4 regions of the Streptomyces sp. NPDC057486 genome follow, and region 2 is predicted to be linked to each of the others. Evidence: riboswitches for the same ligand, from Rfam matches in the RefSeq annotation. Region 2 holds a riboswitch; each other region holds the start of a gene.

Region 1 (3,458 bases), on a different contig from region 2:
AGCCAGGCCAGCGCCTTCACCGTCCCGCGCGTGCCGGGCACGATCACCAGATCCGCGTCGGTCAGCTCCTCCGCCCGGTCCACGAACCGGACCACGACACCCGGTTCGGCGGCCAGTGCGTCCACATCGGTGAAGTTCGACATCAGCGGTACGGCACACACCGCGACCCGCAGCACGTCCTCGCCGTGCGGCGGCGCGACGACCGACTCGCGTACGGCCCCGCGCAGCGAGACCCGCAGTCCGTCCTCCTCGTCGATGCCCAGACCGTGGGCGAACGGCAGCACTCCGTACGTCCGTCGCCCGGTCAGCCCGTGCAGCATGTCGAGACCCGGTTCCAGGAGCGACACGTCGCCGCGGAACTTGTTGACCAGATAGCCGGCGATCAGCGCCTGGTCCTCGGCGCCGAGCAGTGCCGTCGTGCCGAAGAACGAGGCGAAGACGCCACCGCGGTCGATGTCGCCGACGACGACGACGGGGAACCCCGCGGCCCGCGCGATCCCCATGTTCACGATGTCGGTGCGCCGCAGATTGATCTCGGCCGGGCTGCCCGCCCCCTCGCAGATCACGGCGTCATAGGTGCCCCGAAGCTGTTCCAGGCAGCCCACGACCGTACCGAACAGGGATTCCTGTCGCCCCCCGTGGTAACCGCGCGCGCTCATCTCGCCCACCGGCCTGCCCATCAGGACGACCTGACTGGACCGGTCGCTGCCGGGCTTGAGCAGCACCGGGTTCATCAGCGCGGTCGGTTCCACCCGGGCGGCCTGCGCCTGCATCGCCTGTGCTCGTCCGATCTCCGCGCCCTCGCGGGTCACGAACGAGTTCAGCGACATGTTCTGCGCCTTGAACGGCGCGACCTTGACGCCCTGGCGCACCAGCCACCGGCAGATGCCTGCGGTGACGACGCTCTTGCCCGCGTCCGACGTGGTTCCGGCGACCAGCAGTCCGCCGCTCATTTCCCGCTCCGTCCCGCGGCCGGACGCCGCCCCGGGGGCGACCACCGTCCCGCGATCAGCCGGCCCGCCGCGCACACGCCGAGGGCCAGCACCCCCACCCGGCGCGACAGCCGCACCGCGCGCTCGATGTCCCCGGTCTCCACCGCACGGCCGGTCGCGCCGTTCAGTACCGGCCGGTGCTCGACACGTCCGCCGTACGCGAGGGTCCCGCCGAGCCGTACGCCGAGCGCCCCCGCGAACGAGGCCTCCACCGGACCCGCGTTGGGGCTCGGATGCCTGCCCGCGTCCGCCCGCCAGGCCCGCAACGCTCGCCGTGGCTGCCCCCCGGCAACCACGGCGAGCACGGCGGTGAGCCGGGCGCCGGGCCAGCCCGCGACGTCGTCCAGGCGGGCCGAGGCCCAGCCGTAGCGCAGATGGCGGGGCGACTTGTGCCCGACCATCGCGTCGAGGGTGTTGACGGCGCGGAAGGCGACGAGTCCGGGTACGCCACCCAGCGCGCCCCACACCAGCGCGCCGACCACCGCGTCCGAGGTGTTCTCGGCCACGGACTCCACCACGGCGCGTGCGATCTGCGGCCCGTCGAGGGAGTGCGGGTCGCGCCCGCACAGATGGGGGAGCCGCTCCCGGGCCAGCTCGATGTCACCGGCGGCGAGCGCGCCGCCGACGGCGCGCGCCTCGCGACCCAGCGAGGTGCCGCCGACGACGGACCAGGTGGCGGCCGCGGTCAGGGCGACGGAGGCGGCGGGATGACGGCGTACGGCACGGGCGGCCAGCGCGGCTCCACCCGCGGCGCCTCCGGCGCAGACCAGGGTGTGCAGGGCGCCCCACCCGCGGTGGTCGCGCCACAGGCGCCGTTCGACGCCCGCCGCGGCCCGCCCGAAGGCGGCGACCGGATGCCCCCGGCGGGGATCACCGAGCAGCAGATCGCCGATCAGACCGGCGGCGGCGCCGTACGCGAAGATGCGGTCGGCTCGCACGGCTCAACCGGCCGAACTGCCTCGAAGAACCTTCGTACAGCCGGCTCCTGGTGGGAGCGGCACAGAAACGGCGGACGCACGGCAGCCGGGCATGGCGATATGTCCTCACTCAGGGTCCGCGCCCTGGTTCGACGTGACCGGCGGCGAGAGTCTCCTGGCTCCCGGATCCGCAGTTCCCCCGGCCTTCCAGCCCGCGTGCGCGAGCCGTGACTTCCGGTGTGGGGGACTGCTCCCCGGTGACAGTGGCGGGACCGCGCCGGATTCGCACCGGCTTCCTCTGCTGTCGCCGTAAATGGCTCCGGCAGTCCACCACGCTGCGCGAACGCCCGTCAACCTGGCGTTGACCTGCGGCGGTGCAGTGTGCGCAGACGCACATCGGGCCGGACACACGCGAGGTGTGTCCGGCCCGACGGGGGAGCGCGGGAAGGGGCTCAGGCGACGATCAGATAGATCCCGTACGCGACCGCGGCCGCGCAGAGCCCGAAGCAGAGGTACGCACCCGCACGGGCGAGCACGAGGGAGCCTCCGGCGGAGCCGCCCTGTGCGGCCGGTTCGGGCTGCTTGGAGAGTCCGACGATGCCCAGGGTGAAGAGGCCCACCAGTGCGACGGTGACGACGAGCGAGACGCCGAAAACGGAGCCGAGAGCTGCCCAGTCGATGTTCATGGTGATCTGTCCTTACACCGTGGCGGGCCGCGCCGGATCGGCGGCGACGGTTCCGGGCTGGGCCGGGATGGTGGTCTTGAGGTCCGTGGTGTCCACTGCCGTGGCGATCGCGGCCGCCCCGGTGGGCGGCGGGGTGACGGCCGCGATGGCGGTGGTGATGACACCCGCCGGTTCGGCGTCCTCGCCGTCGGGCGCGACATCGTCGTGCCCGACCGGCTTGCGCCGGGACAGCAGCCAGATCGCTCCGGAGCCCGCGACGAGCAGGACGGCGACGACGGCGACACCCCAGGTGCCCTGCTTGGTGAGGAACTCCGCGCCCGCGCCGACCAGACCCGCGGCCGGCAGGGTCAGACCCCAGGCGACGAACATCCGGGTGGCGGTGGACCAGCGGACCACACCGCCCCGGCGGCCGAGCCCCGCACCCATCACGGCGCCGGAGCAGGACTGGGTGGTGGAGAGGGAGAAGCCGAGGTGCGAGGAGGCCAGGATGACTGTGGCCGCGCTGGTCTGGGCGGCGAAGCCCTGCGGCGGCGTGAGCTCGGTGAGGCCGCTGCCCATGGTGCGGATGATGCGCCAGCCACCCAGGTAGGTGCCGAGTGCGATGGCCAGACCGGCGGAGACGATGACCCAGACCGGCGGGTTCGAGCCGGGGGACAGGACTCCACCGGTGACCAGGGCCAGGGTGATGATGCCCATGGTCTTCTGCGCGTCGTTGGTGCCGTGGGCGAGCGAGACCAGTCCGGCCGAGGCGATCTGGCCGGCCCGGTAGCCCTTGGCGGTGGCCTTCTCCTGGGCGTCGTTACGGATCCCGCCGCCGATCCGGTAGGTCAGCCTGGTCGCCAGCAGTGCGGCGAGACCGGCGA
Region 2 (3,458 bases):
AGGACGAACGGGTCGGCGAGCGGGTTGCGGAGCAGGGACTGCATGACCGTGCCGCACACCGCGAGCCCGGCGCCGCACACGGCGGCGAGCAGAGTACGGGGCATGCGCAGGTTCCAGATGATGCCGTCCCGGATCGGGGTGAGCCGCGAGCCGCCCACCCCGAGATGGGCGGCCACCGCGGACCAGACGTCGGCGACGGAGATCCGGGCCGGGCCGATGGTGACGGCGACGGCGACGGACAGCGCGAGCAGGGCGACGCCCGCGGCCCACAGCACACCGTCGCGCAGCCCCCGCGCGCCGGCGGCCCTGCGGTGCGTATCGGTTCCGGGTGCCTGCTCCGTACGTACCGCTGCGCCCCGTTCGGTGTCCGTCACCCGGCGAGCCCGAACGTCCGCAGCCCGGCGGCGACCTGTTCCAGACCCTCGACCGTCCGGATGGACGGGTTCATGGCCTGGCCGCTGAGGAGCACGTACCTCTTGTGCTTGACGGCGTCCATCTTCTTCGTCGCGGGATTGGACTCCAGGAACTCGATCTTCTTCGCGGCGCTCTCGGCGGTCTGTGCCTTGCGCGTCAGATCGCCGATGACCAGGACGTCGGGGTTGCGGTCGGCGACGGTCTCCCAGCTGATCTGCGGCCATTCCTCATGGGTGTCGTCGAAGACGTTCTTCGCTCCGAGCTCCCTGGTGATGACGCCGGGTGCGCCGCAGCAGCCCGCCAGGTACGGGGCCTTGGAGTCGGAGAACCAGTAGAGGAGGGTGGCGTCGGACGCGTCGATGCCGTCGGTGGCCGTCTTCACCCGCTCCCGCAGCCGGGCGACGAGCTCGTCTCCGCGCTGCTGGACGCCGAACACCGCAGCCAGGTCGCGCACTTCGCCGTAGACGCTGTCCATGGTCAGTGCTTCGGTACGCGCTCCGTCGCCGCCGCCGCTGTTGTCCTTGCCGGTGCAGTCGGCGGGCGACACGTAGGTGGGGACACCGAGCTCCTCGAACTGTTCCCGGGGGGCGACGCCGCCCTTGGCGAGGGTCGATTCGAACGAGGCGCTGACGAAGTCGGGTTCCTGGTCGAGGACCTTCTCCGACGACGGCCGGTTCTCCGAGAGGCGTGGCACCTTCGCGTTGGCCTTCTCCAGCCCCTTCATCACCGGGTCGGTCCAGGTGGCTGTGGCCGCCAGCCGATCGGCGAGGCCGAGGGAGAGCAGGATCTCCGTCGATCCCTGGTCGACGGAGACGGCGTGGTGCGGTGCGGCTGCGACGGTGACGGTGCGACCGCAGTTCCTGAGCGTCACCGGATAGCCTTCGCCACCGGCCGACTTGGCTGCAGAGTTGTCGGTCCCTCCGCCGCACGCGGTCAGCAGGAGAAGTGCCGCCGCGATCAGGGCGGCGGCGCGGACAGGGCTGGCTATGGACGGCACGGAGTCCCTCTGCGTCTCAGGGCTCATGCGCGGAGCCCGGTGTACGGAGTGCTGCCGCCCGGTACCGGGCGGCAGGTGCCAGCAGGTCTTCGGACTCGGGTTCCTTCGGACGGGACGCCTTCCCAGGACATCCGTGGACGTCCCAGTGGCCGTGGCCCCGCCCGTCCCCCTCACCGCTGCGCGTCAGCTCCGGATTCGCACCGGATTCCCTGACCCCTACGTGGAGTTTGACTGGCTTCGGCAAGCTATCACGCTGCCCCGCGCGGCTGGTCGGCGGTGTGGTGGGGCCGCAGGCGCCCCGGCCGTCCCGGCCCGGCCCGCTCCCCCATGCCTACGGGCGCTGGAGGGCGACCACAGCATTGTGGCCGCCGAACCCGAAGGAGTGGCTCACGGCGCGCCGGACGGGCCGCCGGCGAGGCTGTTCGGTGACGCAGTCGATGTCGAACTCGGGCGCCGGGGCGTCCAGGTTGGCGATCGGCGGAACGACGCCGCGTTGCAGCGTGAGGATCGTCAGCCCCGCCTCGATGGCTCCGGCAGCCCCCATGCAGTGGCCCAGTACCCCCTTGGGGGCGGTGACGGGTGGCCGGTGCGGGTAGGCCCCGCTGATGAGAGCGGCTTCGGTGGCGTCGCCCAGCGGTGTCGACGTGCCGTGCGCGTTGACGTGTTCGACGTCCTCGGCCTCCCAGTCCGCGTCGCGCAGCGCGGCCTCGACCGCGGCCCGGGCGACGGCGCCGGACGGATGCGGACTGGTGGGATGGTGGGCGTCGGTGGTGGCGCCCGTCCCGACGAGCAGCGCCCGCGGGACCGCTGCCCGGGCCCGTGCGTCGTCCGCCCGTTCCAGCACCATGACGGCGGCACCCTCGCCCATGACGAGACCGGCGCGGTCGGCCGCGAACGGCCGGCAGAGGCGGGCCAGGTCACCGTCCCTCGTCGCGGCGGCACCGGACCGGGCGAATCCGGTCATGGCGACCGGGAAGACGATCGACTCGGTGGCTCCGGCGATCGCGAGGTCGCACTGCCCGGTGACCAGCAGGTCCCGGGCGACGGAGAGCGCGGTGACCCCGGACGAACAGGCGGTGCACGGCGCCAGGCTGGGACCGGTCGCCCCCATCCGGATGGCGATCTCCGCAGCGGGCATGTTCGGAATGGTGAGGAGGATCCCCGCCGGTGAAGTGGCCTCCGGTCCGCGCCGGTCGAGGGCGACGGCCTGTTCGGTCAGGCCCGCGGAGCCTCCACTGCTGGTGCCGACGACCACGGCGACCCGGCTGCCGTCCCAGTCGGCCGGGTCCAGTCCGGCGTCCGCGACCGCTTCCCGCGCGGCGAGGACGGCGAACTTGACGTACCTCCCCATCCGGAAGGCCGCACGGCCGCCGACCGCCTCGTCCAGATCGATGCCGGAGACCGTGCAGGCGAAGTCGATCGCACAGCCTTCGAGCTCGGGGACGGTGCGGGCCGGTGAGACCCCGGCGCACACCCCGTCCCAGGTGGTGTCGGTGTCGTTGCCGACCGGGGTGATCATCCCCAGACCGGTGACGGCGACGGCAGGCCTGTTCATCGGGCGTTGCTCATCGCGGGATCGCCGCTCACCGCAGCATCGATGAACGTCGTGATGTCGGCGAGAGTGGCGTCCTTGTAGAGCTTGTCGGAGTCGGCCTCGACCCCCAGCGCCTCCTTGATGATGACGGCGAACTCGGCGACGGCGAGGGAGTCCATCTCCAGGCTGTCCATCGTGGAACCCGGAAGGATCTCGGCGGCGGGCACCTTGAAGGTGTTCGTGAGAACGTCGGTGATCTTGGGGTGAATCGCGCTCATGATCTTCCTCTTCGCTAGGTCGTACAGGTCGCGCACGTCATGCAGGTTCTGCCGATGCCCGGGACGGCGGAACGCACGGTCCCGACGCCGATGTAACTGACTCACGATGTGCCGGTTACGCCTTGCGGCGAACCGATTCGCCAACGATCATCCGCGGCTTCGTGCAGCACCGGGAAAGGACGGATGCGGTGCCCCGGTACACCGGCGGAACGGCCCGGACTCCGAGGGCCCCGAC
Region 3 (3,458 bases), on a different contig from region 2:
GGCGGAAAACGTAGTGGCCCACCGTCCGGGGCCGGGTGCCCTGTGGGCACCGGAGTACCCCACCGACGGCGACAAGGCCGGGGCCAGGCATTTCTTGGAGCATTGCGCCGACTCCGGCAACCCCCAGCCGTTCGGCGCCTACGAGATCCGCCTCCGCCAGGACGGACACGCCATAGGCGGAGTGGGTTTTCACGGCGCTCCGAACGCGGAGGGGCAGGTGACGATCGGCTACGGTCTGACCCCTGCGGCGCGCGGCAAGGGGTACGCCTCCGAGGCGCTGCGGGCGCTGCTGGAGTTCGCCCGCGACGAGGGCATCGCCGCCGTGAACGGCGATGCCGACCTCGACAACATCGCGTCCCATCGCGTCATGGTGGCGGCAGGCATGCGTTTCGTCCGGGCGGACGACCGGGTGAAGTACTTCCTCATCGAATGGTCGGACACGCCGGAGGCGCCGGACACGACAGAGGTGACGTACGTGGCTGAAGCCACCGCCGCGACGGACGCCGTATAAGGGACAGAACCCGCCGGGACGCTCCGGCGGGTTCTGCCGTCATACGGCCGACGAGTCGGCCGGCGCCTCAGCCCGCAGCGGCGGCCGCATGGGACGAGGTACCGCCCCCGGACGTCACCGCACCGGTCTTCGGCACCAGCAGTCGCTCGGTCAGATAGCCGAAGACCAGACCGAAAGTGGTCCACAGCGTGGCCTGAACGGCGAGAGTGGCGAGGCGGAACTCCCACAGCAGACTCGCCGGGAAGTCCTTTCCGACCTCGTTGAACGAGGGCAGGAAGGCGTAGGCCAGCCCGATGACGAGCACATAGGCGGCGGACGCCGCGATGGACGCGTTCCAGTTGCCGAGGCGGGGAGCCAGCCGCTTGCCGAAGATGACGGCAGCGACGGCCAGCAGCACGCTGAGGGCGACCATCAGGAAGAACAGGGTGGTGCGTTGGCCGATCGTGTCGGGGTTTCCGACAGCCGGCGGATTGGCCGGGTACTTGAGGAACGGCACGACATACACGGTCAGCAGGGCGCCGAACGCGATCAATGCGGCCGTGGCCCTCGGGCCGAACCTGCCGATGCGGCCGAGGGCGTAGCAGAAGACCAGCGCGGCGATGCCGCCGACAGCCACGCCGAAGACCAGGACACCGGTGGCGAGACCCGCGGTGGACTGCATGGTGCGGCTGACGAGCTCCTCGCCGCCGCCGTGGTCGTGGCTGTGAGCCTCTTCGAGGGCGATCGCCGCGTCCACCCGGGACTCACCGAGGAAGTAGGCGACGGCAAGAGCGAGCGCGCCCGCGACAAGTCCGGCCAGCATGCCGCGGACGAGCAGGGCTCTGACGGATATGGAGTTCATGAGGGTTCCCCTGAGGTGCGCAGCGTGTCAGTGGCAGGGGAAACCGAGCAGGTGGCGACCGTCGTGAACCCACTCGTGGACACCTTCGCCGGAAATGAGGGCGGTGGCACCCTGCTCGGCGCCGACGAAGTACAGGAGGACGAGCATGAGGATGCCGAAGAAGACCGCCCACGGGGCAATGGCCTTCAGCGAGATGGGGGTGATAGCGGGTGTTGCGACGCTTGCGGGGGCAGCAGTCTGTGCCATGGCAGAACCTCCTGAGGGAACACGCGTCCCGATCGTGGTGCCTGAGACGACAGTGCCGGGTCTGACTTCCCGTACAGGTACGGGTTCACAGTGGCGCGACCGTGCCGGATTCTCACCGGACTTCCATCACACCGTCGTCATGCTCGTCGCGACCATACCGCCTGCGGGCACCCGCCGCCATGGCGCCATCCGCGGGGCCGGAAGGCCCGGAGGCCATGGTGTGCTTACCCGAGAGTCCACAGTTCAGGGAGTTGACACCGGTGTTGACGATACAGGTGATGTTGATCTCACCGGCGCTCAATGCGGCGCTGCGCGAAGCCCGTTTCGACGGTGACGCCCCGCTCGACGCGTCCGGTGTCCGGCGGGCGCGTGCGGCCGCGGACGCGGTGCCTGCCGCCGGCCGCCGGGTGCACGGCGCGGACGAACGGTGCGCCGGGACCGCCGAGGCGCTGGGGCTGCGGTCCGACCCCGAACCACCCCTCCGTGGCTGGGACTTGGGGCGCTGGACCGGGCAGCGGCTGGCCGAGGTGAGCGAGGCCGAGCCGGAGGCGGTCTCGGACTGGCTGTCCGGCCCTTCGGCGGCACCGCACGGCGGTGAGTCGCTGCTGGACCTGTGTACGCGGGTAGGCGGCTGGCTGGACTCGTTGCATCGGGACGGCACCGGTGACGGCCGCGTGATCGCCGTGGTCGAACCCGCAGTGGTGCGCGCTGCGATCGTGCATGCGCTGGGTCTTCCGCCGCAGGCGTTCTGGCGGCTGGATGTCGCCCCGTTGACGCTGACCGAGCTCACCGGCCGGTCCGGCCGCTGGAACCTGCGCTGCGGGCGGTCCCTGAGCACCGGAACCGTCGCCCCGTGACCCGGCGTCGTCCTTCGCACCGCCGGACCGTCCACCCCGTCCGTTGCGTCAGGTCACAGCACATCTCCGCGCGGGCCCGCCGGTGGGTCCGCCCACACACCCGTACCGCTCGAGCAATGTGGACAAATGGTACGTAAAATGGCCAAGGCGTTCGAACCCACCGTCTCTTCGGAAGGGCGACCGACCATGACCGATCAAACACAGGTGAAGCGGCCCGAAACCACCCGCTCGCAATCAGAGGCCACGCACGAAGCGGGACCGCACGGCGGAAACCGCCGAACGGAACCCGGGTCGCGGGGCCGAACCACGATCGCCGACGGCGTGGTGGCGAAGATCGCCGGGCTGGCGGCCCGGGATGTGCCCGGAGTCCAGGGCATGGGAGGGGGATTCGCCCGCGGCATGGGGGCCGTGCGGGAGCGGGTTCCCGGAGCGGGAGGTCAGTCCGTCACCAGCGGTGTCAAGGTCGAGGTCGGCGAGGTCCAGGCGGCGGTCGACCTGTCGATCATCGTCGAATACGGGTACTCGATCGTCGAGCTCACGGGCGACGTCCGGACCGAAGTGATCGCCGCCATCGAGCGGATGACCGGTCTGGAGGTCGTGGAGGTCAACATCCTGGTGAGCGACGTGAAGCTGCCCGACGAGGAAGAGGAACAGCAGCCGGAGAGGCGGGTCGCGTAGCGGTTCGCCGGACCGGATCGCGCGTGGTCGAGAGGGCCCGTCGGACCGCCTCGTCGGCCCCGAACCCCGGCTGTCCCGTGTGATCCGCTGCGGTCCCGGCCAGGGATTCCCGGCCTTGGACGGCACTACGGGCCAGCGCGGTCGTCCACCACGCGGGACATGCCCTCCGGCGCATACTCGAAGGTGGCCCTGAAAGATTGGGGGACGCAATGATCGTCCTCGGAGTCATTTTGCTCGTGCTCGGCATGGTGGCCGGAATTTCCTTCTTGTGGACCATCGGCGTCGCACTCGTGCTGATCGGTGCGGTCCTCTGGATTCTCGGTGC
Region 4 (3,458 bases), on a different contig from region 2:
ACCTGCGCGCAGGCGGTGCGCAGCGCGGGCGGTGTCTCCCCGGCCGGGGCGTCCGCCGGCGCGCCGGGGTCGATGACGAGCGCGACGCGCTTGGTGCCGCCCTTGGCGGGGGTGTCCGCGCAGACGGTCGCGAAGTCGGGGGTGCGGCGCGGCTTCGCCGAGTCCTGGGAGTCCTCGCTCACGGAGAACCGGAAGCCCTGCACTGACCCGTCGGCGGGCCGGACGAGCGAGGGGCCCTGGGTGGCATAGGCCCAGCCGGACCCCTTGCCCTCCCAGAACGACCAGTAGCGGTAGCCGGCCGCATGGGCGGTGCCCGCGCCGAGCACGGTCAGAGCGGCGCCGAGCACCAGCAGCAGCGCGACGGCCACCCGTCCGCCGAACGCATTCCCCGCACGATTTCCCGCTCGGTTCACGGCTGCTGGGGCTTCCGGCGGCTGCTGATCAGGAAGCCGATGCCCGCACCGGCGGCGAGGCCGATACCGACCAGCCACCACACCCCGAGACCGGCGTCGTCGCTGGTGCCGGCCTCGGCCGAGAAGTCGTCCGGGGTCTCACTGGGCGTGATGACGGCGGCGGGCGCGGGTCCGCTCGCGTTCAGCTCCCGGATCAGGTCGACGCCGCCGAAGTCGTGGGCGTCGGCGCCGGTCGCGTGCGCGGCCAGGACCAGCTGGGCGTAGGCGGCGGGGCCGCCCTCCTCGGCCCAGCTCCTGGAGTTCTTCTGCAGCCAGCCGACCGCGCCGGCCGCCTTGTTCTTGTGGCCGGCCGAGGCCAGGGCGACGACCGCGTCCGCGGTGTTGCCGACGTCGGGCTGCGGGGTGGTGTCGTCGGCGCCCGGCATCGGCGGCAGGTTCAGGTGGTTGCCGTTCTTCGCGAGGGCGTCCGCGAGGTAGAAGGCGCCGTTCCGGGCGGCCTGCTCCGGCTTGACGACGTCGCTCGTCCCGCAGGCCGGCGGCTTGCCCTCGACCGCGGCGTTGTCCCCGGCGGCCAGTCCCTTGCCCATCGAGCCGAGTACGGCGGCCGCGGTGGCATCCGCGTTCGCGGCGAGCTTCCCGGCCTTGTCGGGCTGGTACGCGAACGCGCCGCCGTCCTTGTCGCCGCACGGGATCGCGAGCGCGAGCAGCGCGTCGTACGGGGTTTTGCCGCCCGGATTCGTCATGTCGCCGATCCGCTGGCCCTGCCGGGCCAGCGCGCCGATCACGACGGAGGTGGAGTTGGCGTCGCTGGGGGAGCCCGGGTTGTAGCCCCAGCCGCCGTCCTCGTTCTGGATGGACTTCAGCCAGCGGACGCCGTTGTTGACGATGTCGCCGTGCCCGCCGATTTCCGCCAGCGCCTGCACCGCGGCGGCGGTCGCATTGGTGTCCAGCATGGTCTTGGCGTCGCACGGCTTGGAGACATCGGCGCGGTACGAGGCGTAGGCGCCGTTCGCGCACTGCTGGGCGATCAGCCAGTCCACCGACTTCGTCGCGGGCACGACCCCCTCGATGCGCTGGGCGAGGAACGCCAGCGACTGCCGCCAGACCCCGTCGTACGTCGGGTCCTTGGTGCCGTACAGCCCGGAGGGCAGCGCGACGGACGGGGTGGGGGAGGGAGACGGCGCCGCGACCGCGGCCGGGGCAGCGGCCGCACAGAGCACGGTGGCGGTGGCGGCGAGCGCTGCTGCGCTGCGGCGTACGGTCATGGCGGGCTGGGCCTCTCCTGTGGGGAACCGGGCACAGGCACACACAGGCACCAGGCTCCGGCCCCGTATTCCTCGACGGTGCCGGTCACCGGGGTTCCGGTGACGCGAGCCGGTCACGACCGCGGACAGGGCAGCCCGACTCACCGCTGTGTCGGCGGCTCACGGTTGCGTGGTCAGTGCCGGATTTGCACCGGCTTCCCCCTGAACGGGCATGATGACGACTCGCACATTCTACCGGGGCATAGCCCGCCCCTTCCGGGCGGAGGGCCGCCTCACACCGCGACGTACGTCACCGGCCCGCTGCCCGGCACCGCCTCCGCGCGCCCCAGCTTCACCAGCCGGCGCACATGGGCCTCCGCCTCGGAGACGGCGATGTTCCGCGAGCCGTACGGGATCTGTTCCCAGGGCCGGTTCCACTCCATCCGCTCGGCCAGTTGCCACGGCGTCAACGGGGTGGCGAGCAGAGCGAGCAGTCCGGTCAGCCGCTCCTCGTGATGGTCGAGGAGTTCCCGTACGCGCCCCGCCGCGTCCGTGAACGCGTGCTGGTGGGCGGGCAGCACCTCGGCGACCCCGAGCCGGCCGATGCGCTCCAGTGAGTCCAGGTAGTCGCCCAGGGGGTCGGTGACCGCCGCGTCGTCCGGGTCTTCGTACAGCCCGATGTGGGGGCTGATCCCGGGCAGCAGATGGTCGCCGGAGAAGAGGCGGCCGCGGCCGGGCAGATCGGCCGGATGGTCCTCCTCCAGGTGCAGGCAGACATGGCCGGGGGTGTGGCCCGGCGTCCAGATCGCCCGGAGCCGCCGGCCCGCGAGGTCGAGCAGCTCGCCGGGGACGATCTCGCGGTCCGGAAGGGCGGCGCGCAGTCCGGGGAGCGTGCGCATCCGGCCGCCCGTGCGGGCGGCGCGCAGCGGGGCGAGGTGCTCCTCGGGTGCGCCGGCCGCGGCGAGCTTCGCCGCCAGGTAGGTCAGCCAGGTGCCCGGTTCGGACTCACGGGTACGGCGCACGATCGCCGTGTCCGCGGCATGCATCGCGATCCACGCCCCCGACGCCTCGCGGACCTGTCCGGAGAGTCCGTGGTGGTCGGGATGGTGGTGGGTGATGACCACGCCGTGGATGCCGGCGATGTCCACACCCACGGCGGCGACTCCGGCGGCCAGGGTGTCCCAGGCGTCGGGGTCGTCCCAGCCGGTGTCGACGAGGACCGGCCCGCGATCGGTGTCGAGGACATGCACCAGGGTGTGGCCGAGCGGGTTGTCCGGGATCGGGACCTTGATGGACCACACGCCGCCGCCGTGCTCGGTCACCTGTGTCATGGGCTCCCCATCTCTCGCGTCGGCCCCTGGCCGCGCTGTGCCACCCCCACTGTAACGAGAACTTGTTTCATTAGTAGCCCAAGTCGACCATCCCTGCAGGGGTGTTGCAGTGGCCCTGTCCGGGGCGTGGACTCCTGGAACTGGAACTGGTATCAGTTCTGACACAGAGTCAGATATGACATCGGGTGTGGAGTCGGTACGTGCCGGGTCGCGGGAGGCAGCAGCCATGACCGAGCTTGTGGAACACGGAAAACTGTTCATCGGCGGGGAGTTGGTCGATCCGCTCGGCCAGGACGTCATCCAGGTGATATCGCCCCACACCGAGCAGGTCATCGGCCGGGTGCCGCACGCCTGTGAAGCGGATGTGGACCGGGCTGTCGCCGCCGCCCGCCGGGCCTTCGACGAAGGACCCTGGCCGCGCGCGTCCCTGAACGAGCGGATCGAGGTGATCACGCGGATCAAGGACGCGT

The links. Region 2 has a riboswitch for cobalamin ahead of ACFU6I_RS34935 (ABC transporter substrate-binding protein). Riboswitches for the same ligand answer to the same signal wherever they lie in the genome.
Region 1: linked by a shared signal. The riboswitch ahead of ACFU6I_RS28460 (cobalamin biosynthesis protein) and the one ahead of ACFU6I_RS34935 (ABC transporter substrate-binding protein) in region 2 are both predicted to bind cobalamin.
Region 3: linked by a shared signal. The riboswitch ahead of ACFU6I_RS48065 (CbtB-domain containing protein) and the one ahead of ACFU6I_RS34935 (ABC transporter substrate-binding protein) in region 2 are both predicted to bind cobalamin.
Region 4: linked by a shared signal. The riboswitch ahead of ACFU6I_RS02115 (prenyltransferase/squalene oxidase repeat-containing protein) and the one ahead of ACFU6I_RS34935 (ABC transporter substrate-binding protein) in region 2 are both predicted to bind cobalamin.

The regions. Positions count from the first base shown of each region.
Region 1 is NZ_JBHVEE010000070.1:32,732-36,189, reverse strand. It holds partial or broken gene ACFU6I_RS28465 (cobyric acid synthase) at 1-953, opposite strand, end outside; gene ACFU6I_RS28460 (cobalamin biosynthesis protein) at 950-1,930, opposite strand; cobalamin riboswitch at 2,078-2,209, opposite strand; gene ACFU6I_RS28455 (hypothetical protein) at 2,362-2,595, opposite strand; gene ACFU6I_RS28450 (anion permease) at 2,608-3,458, opposite strand, start outside.
Region 2 is NZ_JBHVEE010000105.1:28,669-32,126, reverse strand. It holds gene ACFU6I_RS34940 (FecCD family ABC transporter permease) at 1-374, opposite strand, end outside; gene ACFU6I_RS34935 (ABC transporter substrate-binding protein) at 371-1,438, opposite strand; cobalamin riboswitch at 1,474-1,662, opposite strand; gene ACFU6I_RS34930 (beta-ketoacyl-[acyl-carrier-protein] synthase family protein) at 1,743-2,966, opposite strand; gene ACFU6I_RS34925 (acyl carrier protein) at 2,963-3,223, opposite strand.
Region 3 is NZ_JBHVEE010000277.1:335-3,792, forward strand. It holds gene ACFU6I_RS48055 (GNAT family N-acetyltransferase) at 1-511, shown strand, start outside; gene ACFU6I_RS48060 (CbtA family protein) at 579-1,352, opposite strand; gene ACFU6I_RS48065 (CbtB-domain containing protein) at 1,380-1,598, opposite strand; adenosylcobalamin (AdoCbl) riboswitch at 1,602-1,750, opposite strand; gene ACFU6I_RS48070 (histidine phosphatase family protein) at 1,877-2,455, shown strand; gene ACFU6I_RS48075 (Asp23/Gls24 family envelope stress response protein) at 2,642-3,133, shown strand; gene ACFU6I_RS48080 (DUF6131 family protein) at 3,343-3,458, shown strand, end outside.
Region 4 is NZ_JBHVEE010000002.1:114,795-118,252, forward strand. It holds gene ACFU6I_RS02110 (SCO2322 family protein) at 1-368, opposite strand, end outside; gene ACFU6I_RS02115 (prenyltransferase/squalene oxidase repeat-containing protein) at 410-1,678, opposite strand; cobalamin riboswitch at 1,785-1,919, opposite strand; gene ACFU6I_RS02120 (MBL fold metallo-hydrolase) at 1,951-2,988, opposite strand; gene ACFU6I_RS02125 (aldehyde dehydrogenase) at 3,215-3,458, shown strand, end outside.